3 regions of the Halomonas sp. SIMBA_159 genome follow, and region 3 is predicted to be linked to each of the others. Evidence: predicted binding sites of a transcription regulator. Region 3 holds the regulator's gene; each other region holds the start of a gene.
What was found. Region 3 encodes PhoB, which activates phosphate uptake and scavenging genes when phosphate is short. Its sites were predicted from a motif close to TGTCATANNNNTGTCANA; they were not measured.
Positions count from the first base shown of each region.

Region 1: a site for PhoB is predicted at 1,450-1,467, ahead of R0J87_RS10805 (DUF6482 family protein). Genes of this name have one in related genera too.
Region 2: a site for PhoB is predicted at 1,363-1,380, ahead of R0J87_RS14680 (putative 2-aminoethylphosphonate ABC transporter substrate-binding protein). Genes of this name have one in related genera too.

Region 1 covers NZ_JAWJBT010000014.1:63,422-66,695, forward strand. The annotation lists gene R0J87_RS10795 (replicative DNA helicase) at 1-1,003, shown strand, start outside; gene R0J87_RS10800 (hypothetical protein) at 1,086-1,379, shown strand; gene R0J87_RS10805 (DUF6482 family protein) at 1,519-1,821, shown strand; gene R0J87_RS10810 (thiol-disulfide oxidoreductase DCC family protein) at 1,843-2,247, opposite strand; gene R0J87_RS10815 (cryptochrome/photolyase family protein) at 2,244-3,274, opposite strand, start outside.
Region 2 covers NZ_JAWJBT010000022.1:22,023-25,296, forward strand. The annotation lists gene R0J87_RS14670 (HAD family hydrolase) at 1-599, shown strand, start outside; gene R0J87_RS14675 (UTRA domain-containing protein) at 592-1,302, shown strand; gene R0J87_RS14680 (putative 2-aminoethylphosphonate ABC transporter substrate-binding protein) at 1,428-2,465, shown strand; gene R0J87_RS14685 (putative 2-aminoethylphosphonate ABC transporter ATP-binding protein) at 2,510-3,274, shown strand, end outside.
Region 3 covers NZ_JAWJBT010000001.1:27,490-30,763, reverse strand. The annotation lists gene phoR (phosphate regulon sensor histidine kinase PhoR) at 1-1,002, opposite strand, end outside; gene phoB (phosphate regulon transcriptional regulator PhoB) at 1,005-1,694, opposite strand; gene ubiA (4-hydroxybenzoate octaprenyltransferase) at 1,806-2,696, opposite strand; gene R0J87_RS00145 (chorismate--pyruvate lyase family protein) at 2,735-3,274, opposite strand, start outside.

The DNA of each region.
Region 1 (3,274 bases), on a different contig from region 3:
CCATGCTGGGCGCGGTAACTGGCATCAACTCGTTATTTCTGGCAATGGTAATCGTTGGCATGCGCAAGGGGTGGGGCGTTGGTTGAAGTCGCTGGGTATTTTTGGGCAGCGTTCTGCTGAAAAATATATTCCAAGCGATATCTTTAAGCTGTCCAATCAGCAGCTCGCTTTGTTTATGCGTCACTTGTGGGCCACCGACGGTAGTATTACGACCGATAAAAATGGCCGCACACGTCTCTACTTCTCTACGGTTAGCCGACGTCTTATTGATGATGTCAGCGCACTGCTGCTGCGTTTCGGGATTGTGACACGAATTCGTCATGTAATATCGGGAGAAGGGGGAGGATGGTATACCGCAGATGTATCTGGAAGTGATCAACAGCAGCGCTTTGCACAGCGAATTGGAGCGTTTGGGCATCAGGAGGCAGCGCTAGAGCCGCTTAAAGTGGCGGCTGTCGTGGCTAACACTAATATCGACACTTTGCCTCAAGAGGTGTTTGATCATGTTAAGCAGGTAATGATTGCCAAAGGCGTCAGTCAGCGGCAAATGGCGGCAATGCGTGGTACTGCTTATGGCGGCTCGTCCCATTTTAGCTTTGCGCCTTCACGTGCCACCCTTAGTAGCTATGCGGATGTACTAGGCGATGCTGCGTTGTCTCAGATAGCTTCCAGCGATCTCTTTTGGGATCAGGTCGTTGATATACGCCCTTGCGGTGAAGAAGAAGTCTTTGATTTAACTGTTCCAGGAGATGCCTGTTGGTTGGCGGATGGTATTGTTAGCCATAACTCGGGAGCGATTGAGCAGGATGCAGACGTGATCGCCTTCGTTTACCGGGATGAGGTGTATAACCCGGATAACCCAGATAACCAAGGTATCGCTGAATTGATTATCGGTAAGCAGCGTAACGGCCCCATTGGTACGGTGCACATGGCCTTTATTGGTAAATACACGCGGTTTGAAGATCTAGCGCCTGACAGCTACGGCGAAGCGTTTGGTGATTAACTTGAGCGTCATGGGGGAGAACGTATAATGCGCACCCTCATGAGCAGTTCGCCTCGAGCAGATAGAGAGACAGGAGTAACAAATGGCAGGTGGTTTTAGGCGCGGTAACCGCAAACGTCTTCCGAAATTGGAAGGCCGTGGTGAACTCCAGTCGCTAGAGCGCGAGGGGCCTTTTAAAGAGTGGCTGGGCATGCCCGATCTCTACCGCTATTTCCTAGTAGTGGAAGGGGAGAAGTACAGCTACCAGACAGAAGACGCAGAGCTTCCCGTTGCCGTGGGCGACAAAGTAGTCTTTCGTTACAAAGAGACAAAAGGCGGTAACTGGATTGACCGCAACTCGCTGGGTAAGGCGATTGACCCGTCGGAATATCAGTAAAACGACCATAAGTTGACGAATTGGTCAGGAACTCTTTTCGGTTATTGCCCTCTTAGGCAGTTAGTGCCAAGGTAATATTATTGTCATGGGGCCGCGTCATGCTGTGCTCCATGATGATGACCAATAACAGGAGGGAACCATGGAACTGAAAGAGCTAAAACAGTTCGTCGCAAGCCACGACAACTTTGAAATTCGGGTGATTACTCATTCAGGCAGCCGTTTCTATCAGGTAGAGCTTGAGGATGTAGAAGGCGAGCGCCATATGCTGATGCAACGTAACAAGCCGATGCTGTTTCGTTCATTAGATGACGTCTACCTGGAGCTGAAGCGAGCGGGTATTCATCGCGCCTACTTGGTGCAGCATGTTCCGCACGATGAAGTCATTGGCCGCGACGCCCATTACAGCGCGCCGCTGACCTCGCGTATGCCGCTAGTATTTTAATTAATTCGCTATCTTAATTGATCAGCTAGCAGATTTATCCTGACGTTTTTCCCACCACTGCCCCAGCCGGATACGGCGGCGGGCAAAAAAACGGTAGCCTGCATCCATGACGCTTCGCAGGCCCGGTAAGCAAGAAAGTCTTACCAGCCGCCGGTAGCCCAACACCGCATAGAGGGCCCGGCTGGCATCCATACCCACATACCAATATCCCTGACGATCCTGTAAGTGCAGCTGCCCCATCATGGCGTCAAAGCTGCGGCCGATCGCTTCTGCGTCAAACTCTCTGCTTTGAATATCCACCAGCTTAACGCGCTCGTGATGACGGTGCTTGGCAAGCCAGGCAACTTCGACCCGACAAAACGGGCAGTGGCCATCGTGATAAAGCGTGACGGGGGCCTGTGCGTTTAGCGTCGCGAATCGGCTCATGAGCGGGTCTCCTGATGAGAATAGCCTTGTGTGTGGGCTGGCTGGCCGTAGCCTTCACTGGTGGGTAGCTTGGCGAGAAACTGCTCTGCCTGCTGGCGAATCGCCTCGCGTTTCTCCTCTTTCATGCGCGAAAGCGAACCGTAGATGAGCTTCATACGCGGGTTGCGGTTGAGCTGTTCGGCATTGGTTTCTAGAAAGTGCCAATATAGGCTATTAAACGGGCAGGCCTTGGGGCCAGTGATCTCTTTGGGAGAGTAGCGGCAGTGCTGGCAATGGTCGGACATCTTATCGATGTACTTACCCGACGCGCAGTAGGGCTTGGAGCCCATCAGCCCTCCATCTGCATGTAACACCATACCCAGTGTATTCGGCAGTTCCACCCATTCGCTGGCATCTGCATAAACGGCTAAATACCAGTCACACAGCGCCTCGGGCTTTACGCCGCACAGCAGCGCAAAATTGCCGGTCACCATGAGCCGTTGGATATGATGGGCGTAGCTGTTATCAATCGTCATCTGGATAGCGCGCTGGAGGCAGCGCATATCGGTCTTCGCATCCCAATAAAAAGCGGGGAGCTCTCGGGTAAAGCCAAGTTGATTCTCTTGTTTGTAAGTGGGCATCTGCGTCCAGTAGAGCCCGCGTACGTATTCGCGCCAGCCTAAAATTTGGCGGATAAAGCCCTCTACCGCATTAATAGGCGCTTTGCCCGCATGATAGTGAGCTTCAGCGGCTTCGCAGACCTCAAACGGGGAGAGCAGGCCAATATTCATCGCTGCAGAGAGCCGCGAGTGGTAAAGAAATGGCTCACGGTCGCTGATGGCATCTTGGTAGCGGCCAAAGTCAGCTAGCCCGTGCTCTATAAAGTGGTTCAAGTCTACTAGGGCCTGACGGCGAGTCACGGGGAGGTTGAACGTCTCTATCGACCCCATATGGCTCTCAAAGTAGTGCGCTGCATCCTTAAGGGCTTGCTGCGTAAGGCTATCCTGACCGTGTTGAGGCAAAGTGGGGAAGCTTAAAGCGGCTTTAA
Region 2 (3,274 bases), on a different contig from region 3:
TGCAGCAGGCCTACTATGCGGGTAGGCTTAAGTTGGAAGAGTACCTCGCCATGACCCTGGCACCCCTGAAGGGGCGTCGAGTTGCTGAGGTGGAGAAAGAGGTAGAGCGCTTTGTCGCCACCCATCTGCAGCCGCGTATTTTTGATCAGGCGTGGCGCTGCCTAGAAAGCCATCGAAAGGCGGGCGATACCCTGGTGCTGATCTCTGCCTCTTCCCATCATTTGGTGGCCCCTATCGCGGCGGCGCTTGGCATTGAGCATGTGCTCGCGGTGGAGCTGGAGGTCGCTACTTCTGAGGATGGGCGTGTTTACACCGGTTGTAGCCAAGGCGTGCTCTCGTACCGAGGCGGCAAGGTTATTCGCTTTCAGCAGTGGCTGGCAGAACACGCGATCACGCCAAGCCATACCACCTTCTACTCCGACTCCCGCAATGACCTGCCGCTGCTGCAGTACGTAGACTGCGCCGTGGCGGTCAATCCTGACTCGGTATTGGCCGAGGTGGCTAGCGTAGAAGGGTGGCGGCGCTTAGACTGGCGGGCCTCTGCACCTGCCGGTGCGACTGCCGCCAACGACCGTTCAGGAAAATCGGCGCATGCCTGATGCCTACTACCTACAGCTTACCGAACAGCTTCGTCACCTGATTACTCAGCATGCCGCTCAGTGGGAGGGCAAACTGCCCGCTGAGCGCGCGCTGGCCGAGCGTTTCTCCACCACCCGCGTCACCCTGCGCCAAGCGCTGGCGCAACTGGAGGGCGAGGGGCTCATCCACCGCAGCAATCGGCGCGGCTGGTTTATCTCCCCGGCCCGCTTGATGTACGACCCCACCCGCGATGCCGGTTTTAACGACTACGTGCGCGCCCAAGGCCGCCAGCCGCGTACCGCTGTGCTACAGCTGGAATCCCGCGCCCACGTACCCGCCGCCCGGGCGTTAAACCTGCCGGATGATCACGTTTTTCACCATATTCGCCGCCGCCGCTATGTGGATGACCGCGCCGTGCTGGCAGAATCACTCTGGGTGGTGCCCGAACGTGCCCCAGAGCTGCTGTCGATCTACGCAGGCCAGTCACTCTGGGGGCTACTGCGCGAGCGCTGGGGGCATCACTTGGCCAATCGCTCCATATCCATGGTGTCGGAGGCGCTGTCACCGGGCGATGCCGAAGAGCTATTTGTGGCACCAGGCACGGCGGGGCTGAATATTTGCCGCGCGATTTTCGATGACCAGCAGCGCCCGATTGAGTACGACGAAGAGCACTGGCTGCACGATTCGCTGTGCATCCGCGTTGAGCTGTCGGGCCAACAGTAGCTTTCCCGTCTAGACACAAGCTCGTCTAGACACAAGAACTTCAAGAATCGGTCAATGAAGCGTCACGGCACTGTCATTTAAGCTCGGCAAAATTCTGGTCTATACCAAACCGCTGGAGACCACCCATGTCGATGCTTCGCCGCTTGTTCCAACCCACGTTACTGGTTAGCGCTATGGCCAGTGTGTTCGCCGCCTCTGCCCAGGCCACCGAGCTGACGGTGTATACCGCCGTTGAATCCGACGACCTGCAAAAATACGCCGAGCGCTTCAACGCCGCTCATCCGGATATCACCATCAACTGGGTGCGCGACTCCACGGGCGTTATCACTGCGCGCCTGCTGGCCGAAAAAGAGAACCCCCAGGCGGATGTTATCTGGGGCCTGGCCGCCACTAGCCTGCTGGTGCTGGAAGAGGAGGGCATGCTAGAGCGCTACGCCCCACAAGGCGTTGAGAACCTCGACCCGAAATTCGTCGATGCCGCTTACCGCGACGGTGAAGACCCGGCATGGGTGGGTATGGACGCCTGGGTTGCGGCGATTTGCTACAACACCATCGAAGGAGAGCGCCAGGGCGTACCCATGCCCACCTCATGGGAAGACCTCACTCAGCCTGAATTCGAAGGCCACGTGATCATGCCCAACCCCAACTCATCAGGCACCGGCTACCTGGATGTGGCGAGCTGGCTTCAGCTGTGGGGTGAAGATCAAGGTTGGGACTACATGGACCGCCTGCACAACAACATCTCCCGCTACACCCACTCTGGTTCTGCGCCGTGCAGCCTAGCGGCTACCGGCGAAGCCGTGGTGGGCGTTTCGTTTGCCTTCCGTGGTGCTCGTCTGAAATCCCAAGGGGCGCCTATTGAGGTGGTTTTCCCTGAAGAGGGCCTGGGCTGGGATATGGAAGCCGCTGCCATTGTGGCCGGTACCGACCAGCAGGAAGCCGCCCAAACGCTGATGGATTGGGCTGTCTCCCAAGATGCCAACGAGCTTTACAACGAAGGCTATGCCGTCGTGGCCTACCCCGGTGTGGCGCAGCCCATCGAGAACTACCCGGCCGATATTGCCGAGCGCATGATTGATGCCGACTTCCAGTGGGCGGCGGTAAATCGTGAGCGCGTGTTGGCCGAATGGCAGCGCCGTTACGACAGCAAAACCGAAGAGTAAGCACCGCACAGCTGCCCCGGCCTAGGCCGGGGCTTGGAGATGTTATGCCCCCTACACTGACATCGCCGCTGTCGGCCTCCGCAGCGGCGACCCCTCATGCCACCACGACGCATCTCAGTATCGACGGTGTTACGAAGCGCTTTGGTAGCTTTACCGCGCTGGATAATATCGCGCTCGACATTCAAGAAGGTGAGTTTGTCTGCTTTCTCGGGCCATCGGGCTGCGGCAAGACCACGCTGCTGCGCACGATTGCCGGGCTTACCCGCCAGAGCGCGGGCACGCTGATTCAACGTAGTAAGGATATTTCCACGCTGCCCCCACAGGCGCGTGATTTCGGCATCGTGTTTCAGTCTTACGCGCTGTTTCCCAACCTGACTGTTTTCAACAACGTGGCCTATGGGCTGCGTAATCGTCGCGTTCCTCGGGCGGAGATTCGTTCCCGCGTCGCCGAGCTGCTGGCGCTGGTAGACCTCTCCGGCAGCGACGCCAAGTACCCGGCGGCGCTGTCTGGCGGGCAGCAGCAGCGGGTGGCGCTGGCAAGAGCGCTGGCGATGGAGCCTGGTTTGCTGCTATTAGATGAGCCGCTATCGGCGCTGGATGCGCGGGTGCGAGGGCATCTGCGCAGCCAAATCAAAGCGCTGCAGGCCCGCTTGGGAGTCACCACCATCATGGTCACCCACGACCAGGAAGAAGCGCTGACCATGGCCGACCGGATCGTGGTAATGAACCACGGCGTGATCGAGCAGGTGGGCACCCCGGCAGACATCTATCACCAGCCCGCCAGCGCTTTTGTGGCCTCGTTTATCGGC
Region 3 (3,274 bases):
AGGTGTGTAACGTATCGCGTTGAACGCTAGGTTCGAAATAGCGCTGCGTAGTTCCTGCTCACTGCCCACCAAGCGCGCCTCACACTCGAGCACGATCTGTACATTATGCTGCTGGTTAGAAAGCGCCAGCGCATCGCGACGAATACTCTCAAGCATAGGCCCTACGGCTAATGGCTGATGATCTTCGCCACCTCGGTCAATTTCAAGCCGCGAGAGCAGCAGCAGGTCATTCACCAAGTTCTGCATGCGCTTGGTCTGCTCTTCCATCTGGCCAATGCCTTTGCCCAGGCGCGGCGGCAACAGCTCTTTAAGGTCACCGTAGGTTTCCAAATAGCCAGAAAGAACCGTCAGCGGGGTGCGCAGCTCGTGGGAAACATTGGCTACGAAATCGCGGCGCATCTGCTCCAGACGGTGAAGACGGGTAATATCCCGCGCCATCACCAAACGCTCATCATCGCCATACAGAGTAATTTGATACTGAAGGATGCGGCGCTCATCGATAGGCGAGGTCAGTGTTAACGGTTCGCCATACTCACGGGCGTTGAAGTAGCTAATAAAACGAGGGTCACGCAGAAGATTGGTAATATGCTGGCCACGGTCATGGGCTATTTGCAGGCCGAGCATTTCTGTCGCGGCGCTGTTCCACCACTCTAGGTCGCCGTGGCGGTCTAGCATGACGACGCTGTCGCGCATCGCTTCAGAAGACTCTTGGATACGCGCAAGCGTGGCGCGCAGGCGGTTTTGAGTGATGCGCTGGCTTTTTTGGTAACGGTAAAGGCGGTCAAATAGCTCGCCCCACATGCCCGCAGCAGCAGGAGGTTCATCGTGGGGATTGAGCGTTAGCCACTTGTAGAGCGCTCTAAGCTGGCGGAGTTGATACACCAAACAGAGCGTCAGACCCGCAGCTAACCCGAAACCGGGGTAACCCAGCAGCCATCCCAGGCACATCCCCAGGAAAGCCAGCCAGATAATTCGCCACAGTTCACGGCTCCACAAGCGCACAATTACACCCGAGCAGAGAAACGATACCCAGTGCCGCGCACTGTTTGGATGAGGTTCTGGTGCGCTTCACCTAGCGCTTTGCGCAACCGGCGAATATGCACATCCACCGTACGCTCTTCCACATACACGTTACCGCCCCACACCTGATCAAGCAGCTGGCTACGGGTATAAGCGCGCTCTTGGTGGGTCATAAAAAACTGCAGTAAACGGTACTCGGTGGGGCCCATCTCTAGTGCTTTACCGTAAGCACTCACTCGATGGCTGATGGGGTCCAGCAGCAATCCGTTGATTTCGATAGGGTCTTCCACACCGCGTGGGGTTGCTCGGCGCAGCACGGCTTTCAGACGCGCCACCAGTTCACGGGGTGAAAACGGCTTAGTGATGTAATCATCTGCGCCAGCTTCTAGCCCCTGAATTTTATTATCCTCTTCGCCTTTGGCGGTGAGCATAATAATAGGCAGTTCGGCGGTGGCTTCTTCGCGCTTGAGGCGGCGGGCCAGCTCAATGCCGCTGGTACCTGGCATCATCCAGTCCAGCAGCAGTAAGTCGGGCTGGTGGTCGACCACCATCGCGTGGGCATCCTGGGCGTTGTCCGCTTCAAGCACGCGATAGTCAGCCATTTCCAGCGCCACAGCGATCATCTCGCGAATGGGCGCCTCATCATCGACAATCAGTACGGTCTTGGCGGTCATTCCAGGGCCTCACGGTGTTCTATGAAAACTCGTTTATGCGAAAACAGTTCAATGACATGTCTGTGACGATAACACCATGACTTAATGACAATTCTATGACACCCAGCGGAATTAACCAGCCATAGGCCACCAACTCAGTACAAATCCGGCAAATACCAGCAGCCCCGACCAGTGGTTATTCAGAAACGCCTGGAAGCAGCGGTCGCGGTCACGGTGAAAAATTAACCGCTGCTGATGGGCAAACGTCGCGGCCATGCCTGCCAAACCCAGCCAGAAAAAACCGCCTAACCCAACCCGTATACCTACCCAGATCAGCAGCGCCAGCGTCGCCAACTGCAGCAGGCCAATGATGAAACGGTCGGCGCTGCCAAACAGCACCGCAGTGGATTTAATGCCAATTTTCAGATCATCATCGCGATCCACCATGGCGTACTGGGTATCGTAAGCCACCGTCCAGAGTAAGTTGGCGCTGAACAGTATCCACGCCTCAAGCGGCACGTGGCCAAGCACGGCACCAAACGCCATCGGGATCGCCCAGGAGAACGCCGCTCCCAATACCACCTGGGGAAAGTGGGTGTAGCGCTTCATAAACGGATAAATAAACGCCAGCAGCACCCCACCCACAGAGAGCAGTACCGTAAACCCGTTGGTCAGCAGCACTAAAATAAAGGCGGCGGCTACCAGCGCCACAAACAGCAGCTGCGCTTCGGTTTCGCTAATTCGCCCGGTGGCCAGAGGTCGATGCTTGGTGCGTTTCACATGGCCATCAACGTGGCGGTCGGCGTAGTCATTCACCACGCAGCCTGCGGCGCGCATGACATACACACCGGCAATAAAAATCAGCAGTACATCACGGCCCGGCACGCCCTCTGACGCGACCCACAGCGCCCAAAGTGTGGGCCACATCAGCAGCCAAGTGCCAATGGGCCGGTCCAAGCGCATTAGCTGTAAAAAGTCTGCCACTCGGGCCCACCCGATCGGGCGCAACAGAGAACGGTCCATGCTCATGCTTACCTCGTCAAAAAAGCTGCTGCGTTAGCCTAGCGCGACGGAAGGCCCAGCGCATCCGCCATGGTAGATAAAAAATACTCCTGAACCAGTAACGAAAGCCCGCCATGTTCAAAGACAGAGCGCCGCCCCCATAAGCTATTGGCCGATAGCCCCGGCTGCTGGTGGGTAAAACGTGGCGGCGTCGCTGTGGCTTCCAGCGGCCCGCGAACCAAATCGGGCTGCTGAAATAGCCAACTGCCTAACGAGCGTTCACCCAACTTCCCCAAACCTTTCCCCTGTAGCTGGTGAAGCGGGGCCACCGAACGCGCTACCACCCACGGCGTTTCATCAATACACAGTGCCACCTCGCGCAGCCACGCGTAACGGCGAGGAGCAATGCTTAGAGCCAAGGCTTCATCGCGCTGGGGCAGGCCAATGGTTTGACGCAGCAAGCGCACCCGAAACGTTCCAGGCTCGCCAGCGGCCACAAGGCGCGCGGTTAAGGAATCCGTGGACGCTACCCACTGCCACCAAGGCGCGCTCATGGCTGGCTGAGCGGCGGCCACGGGCAGCCACTGAGGGAAGAGCGA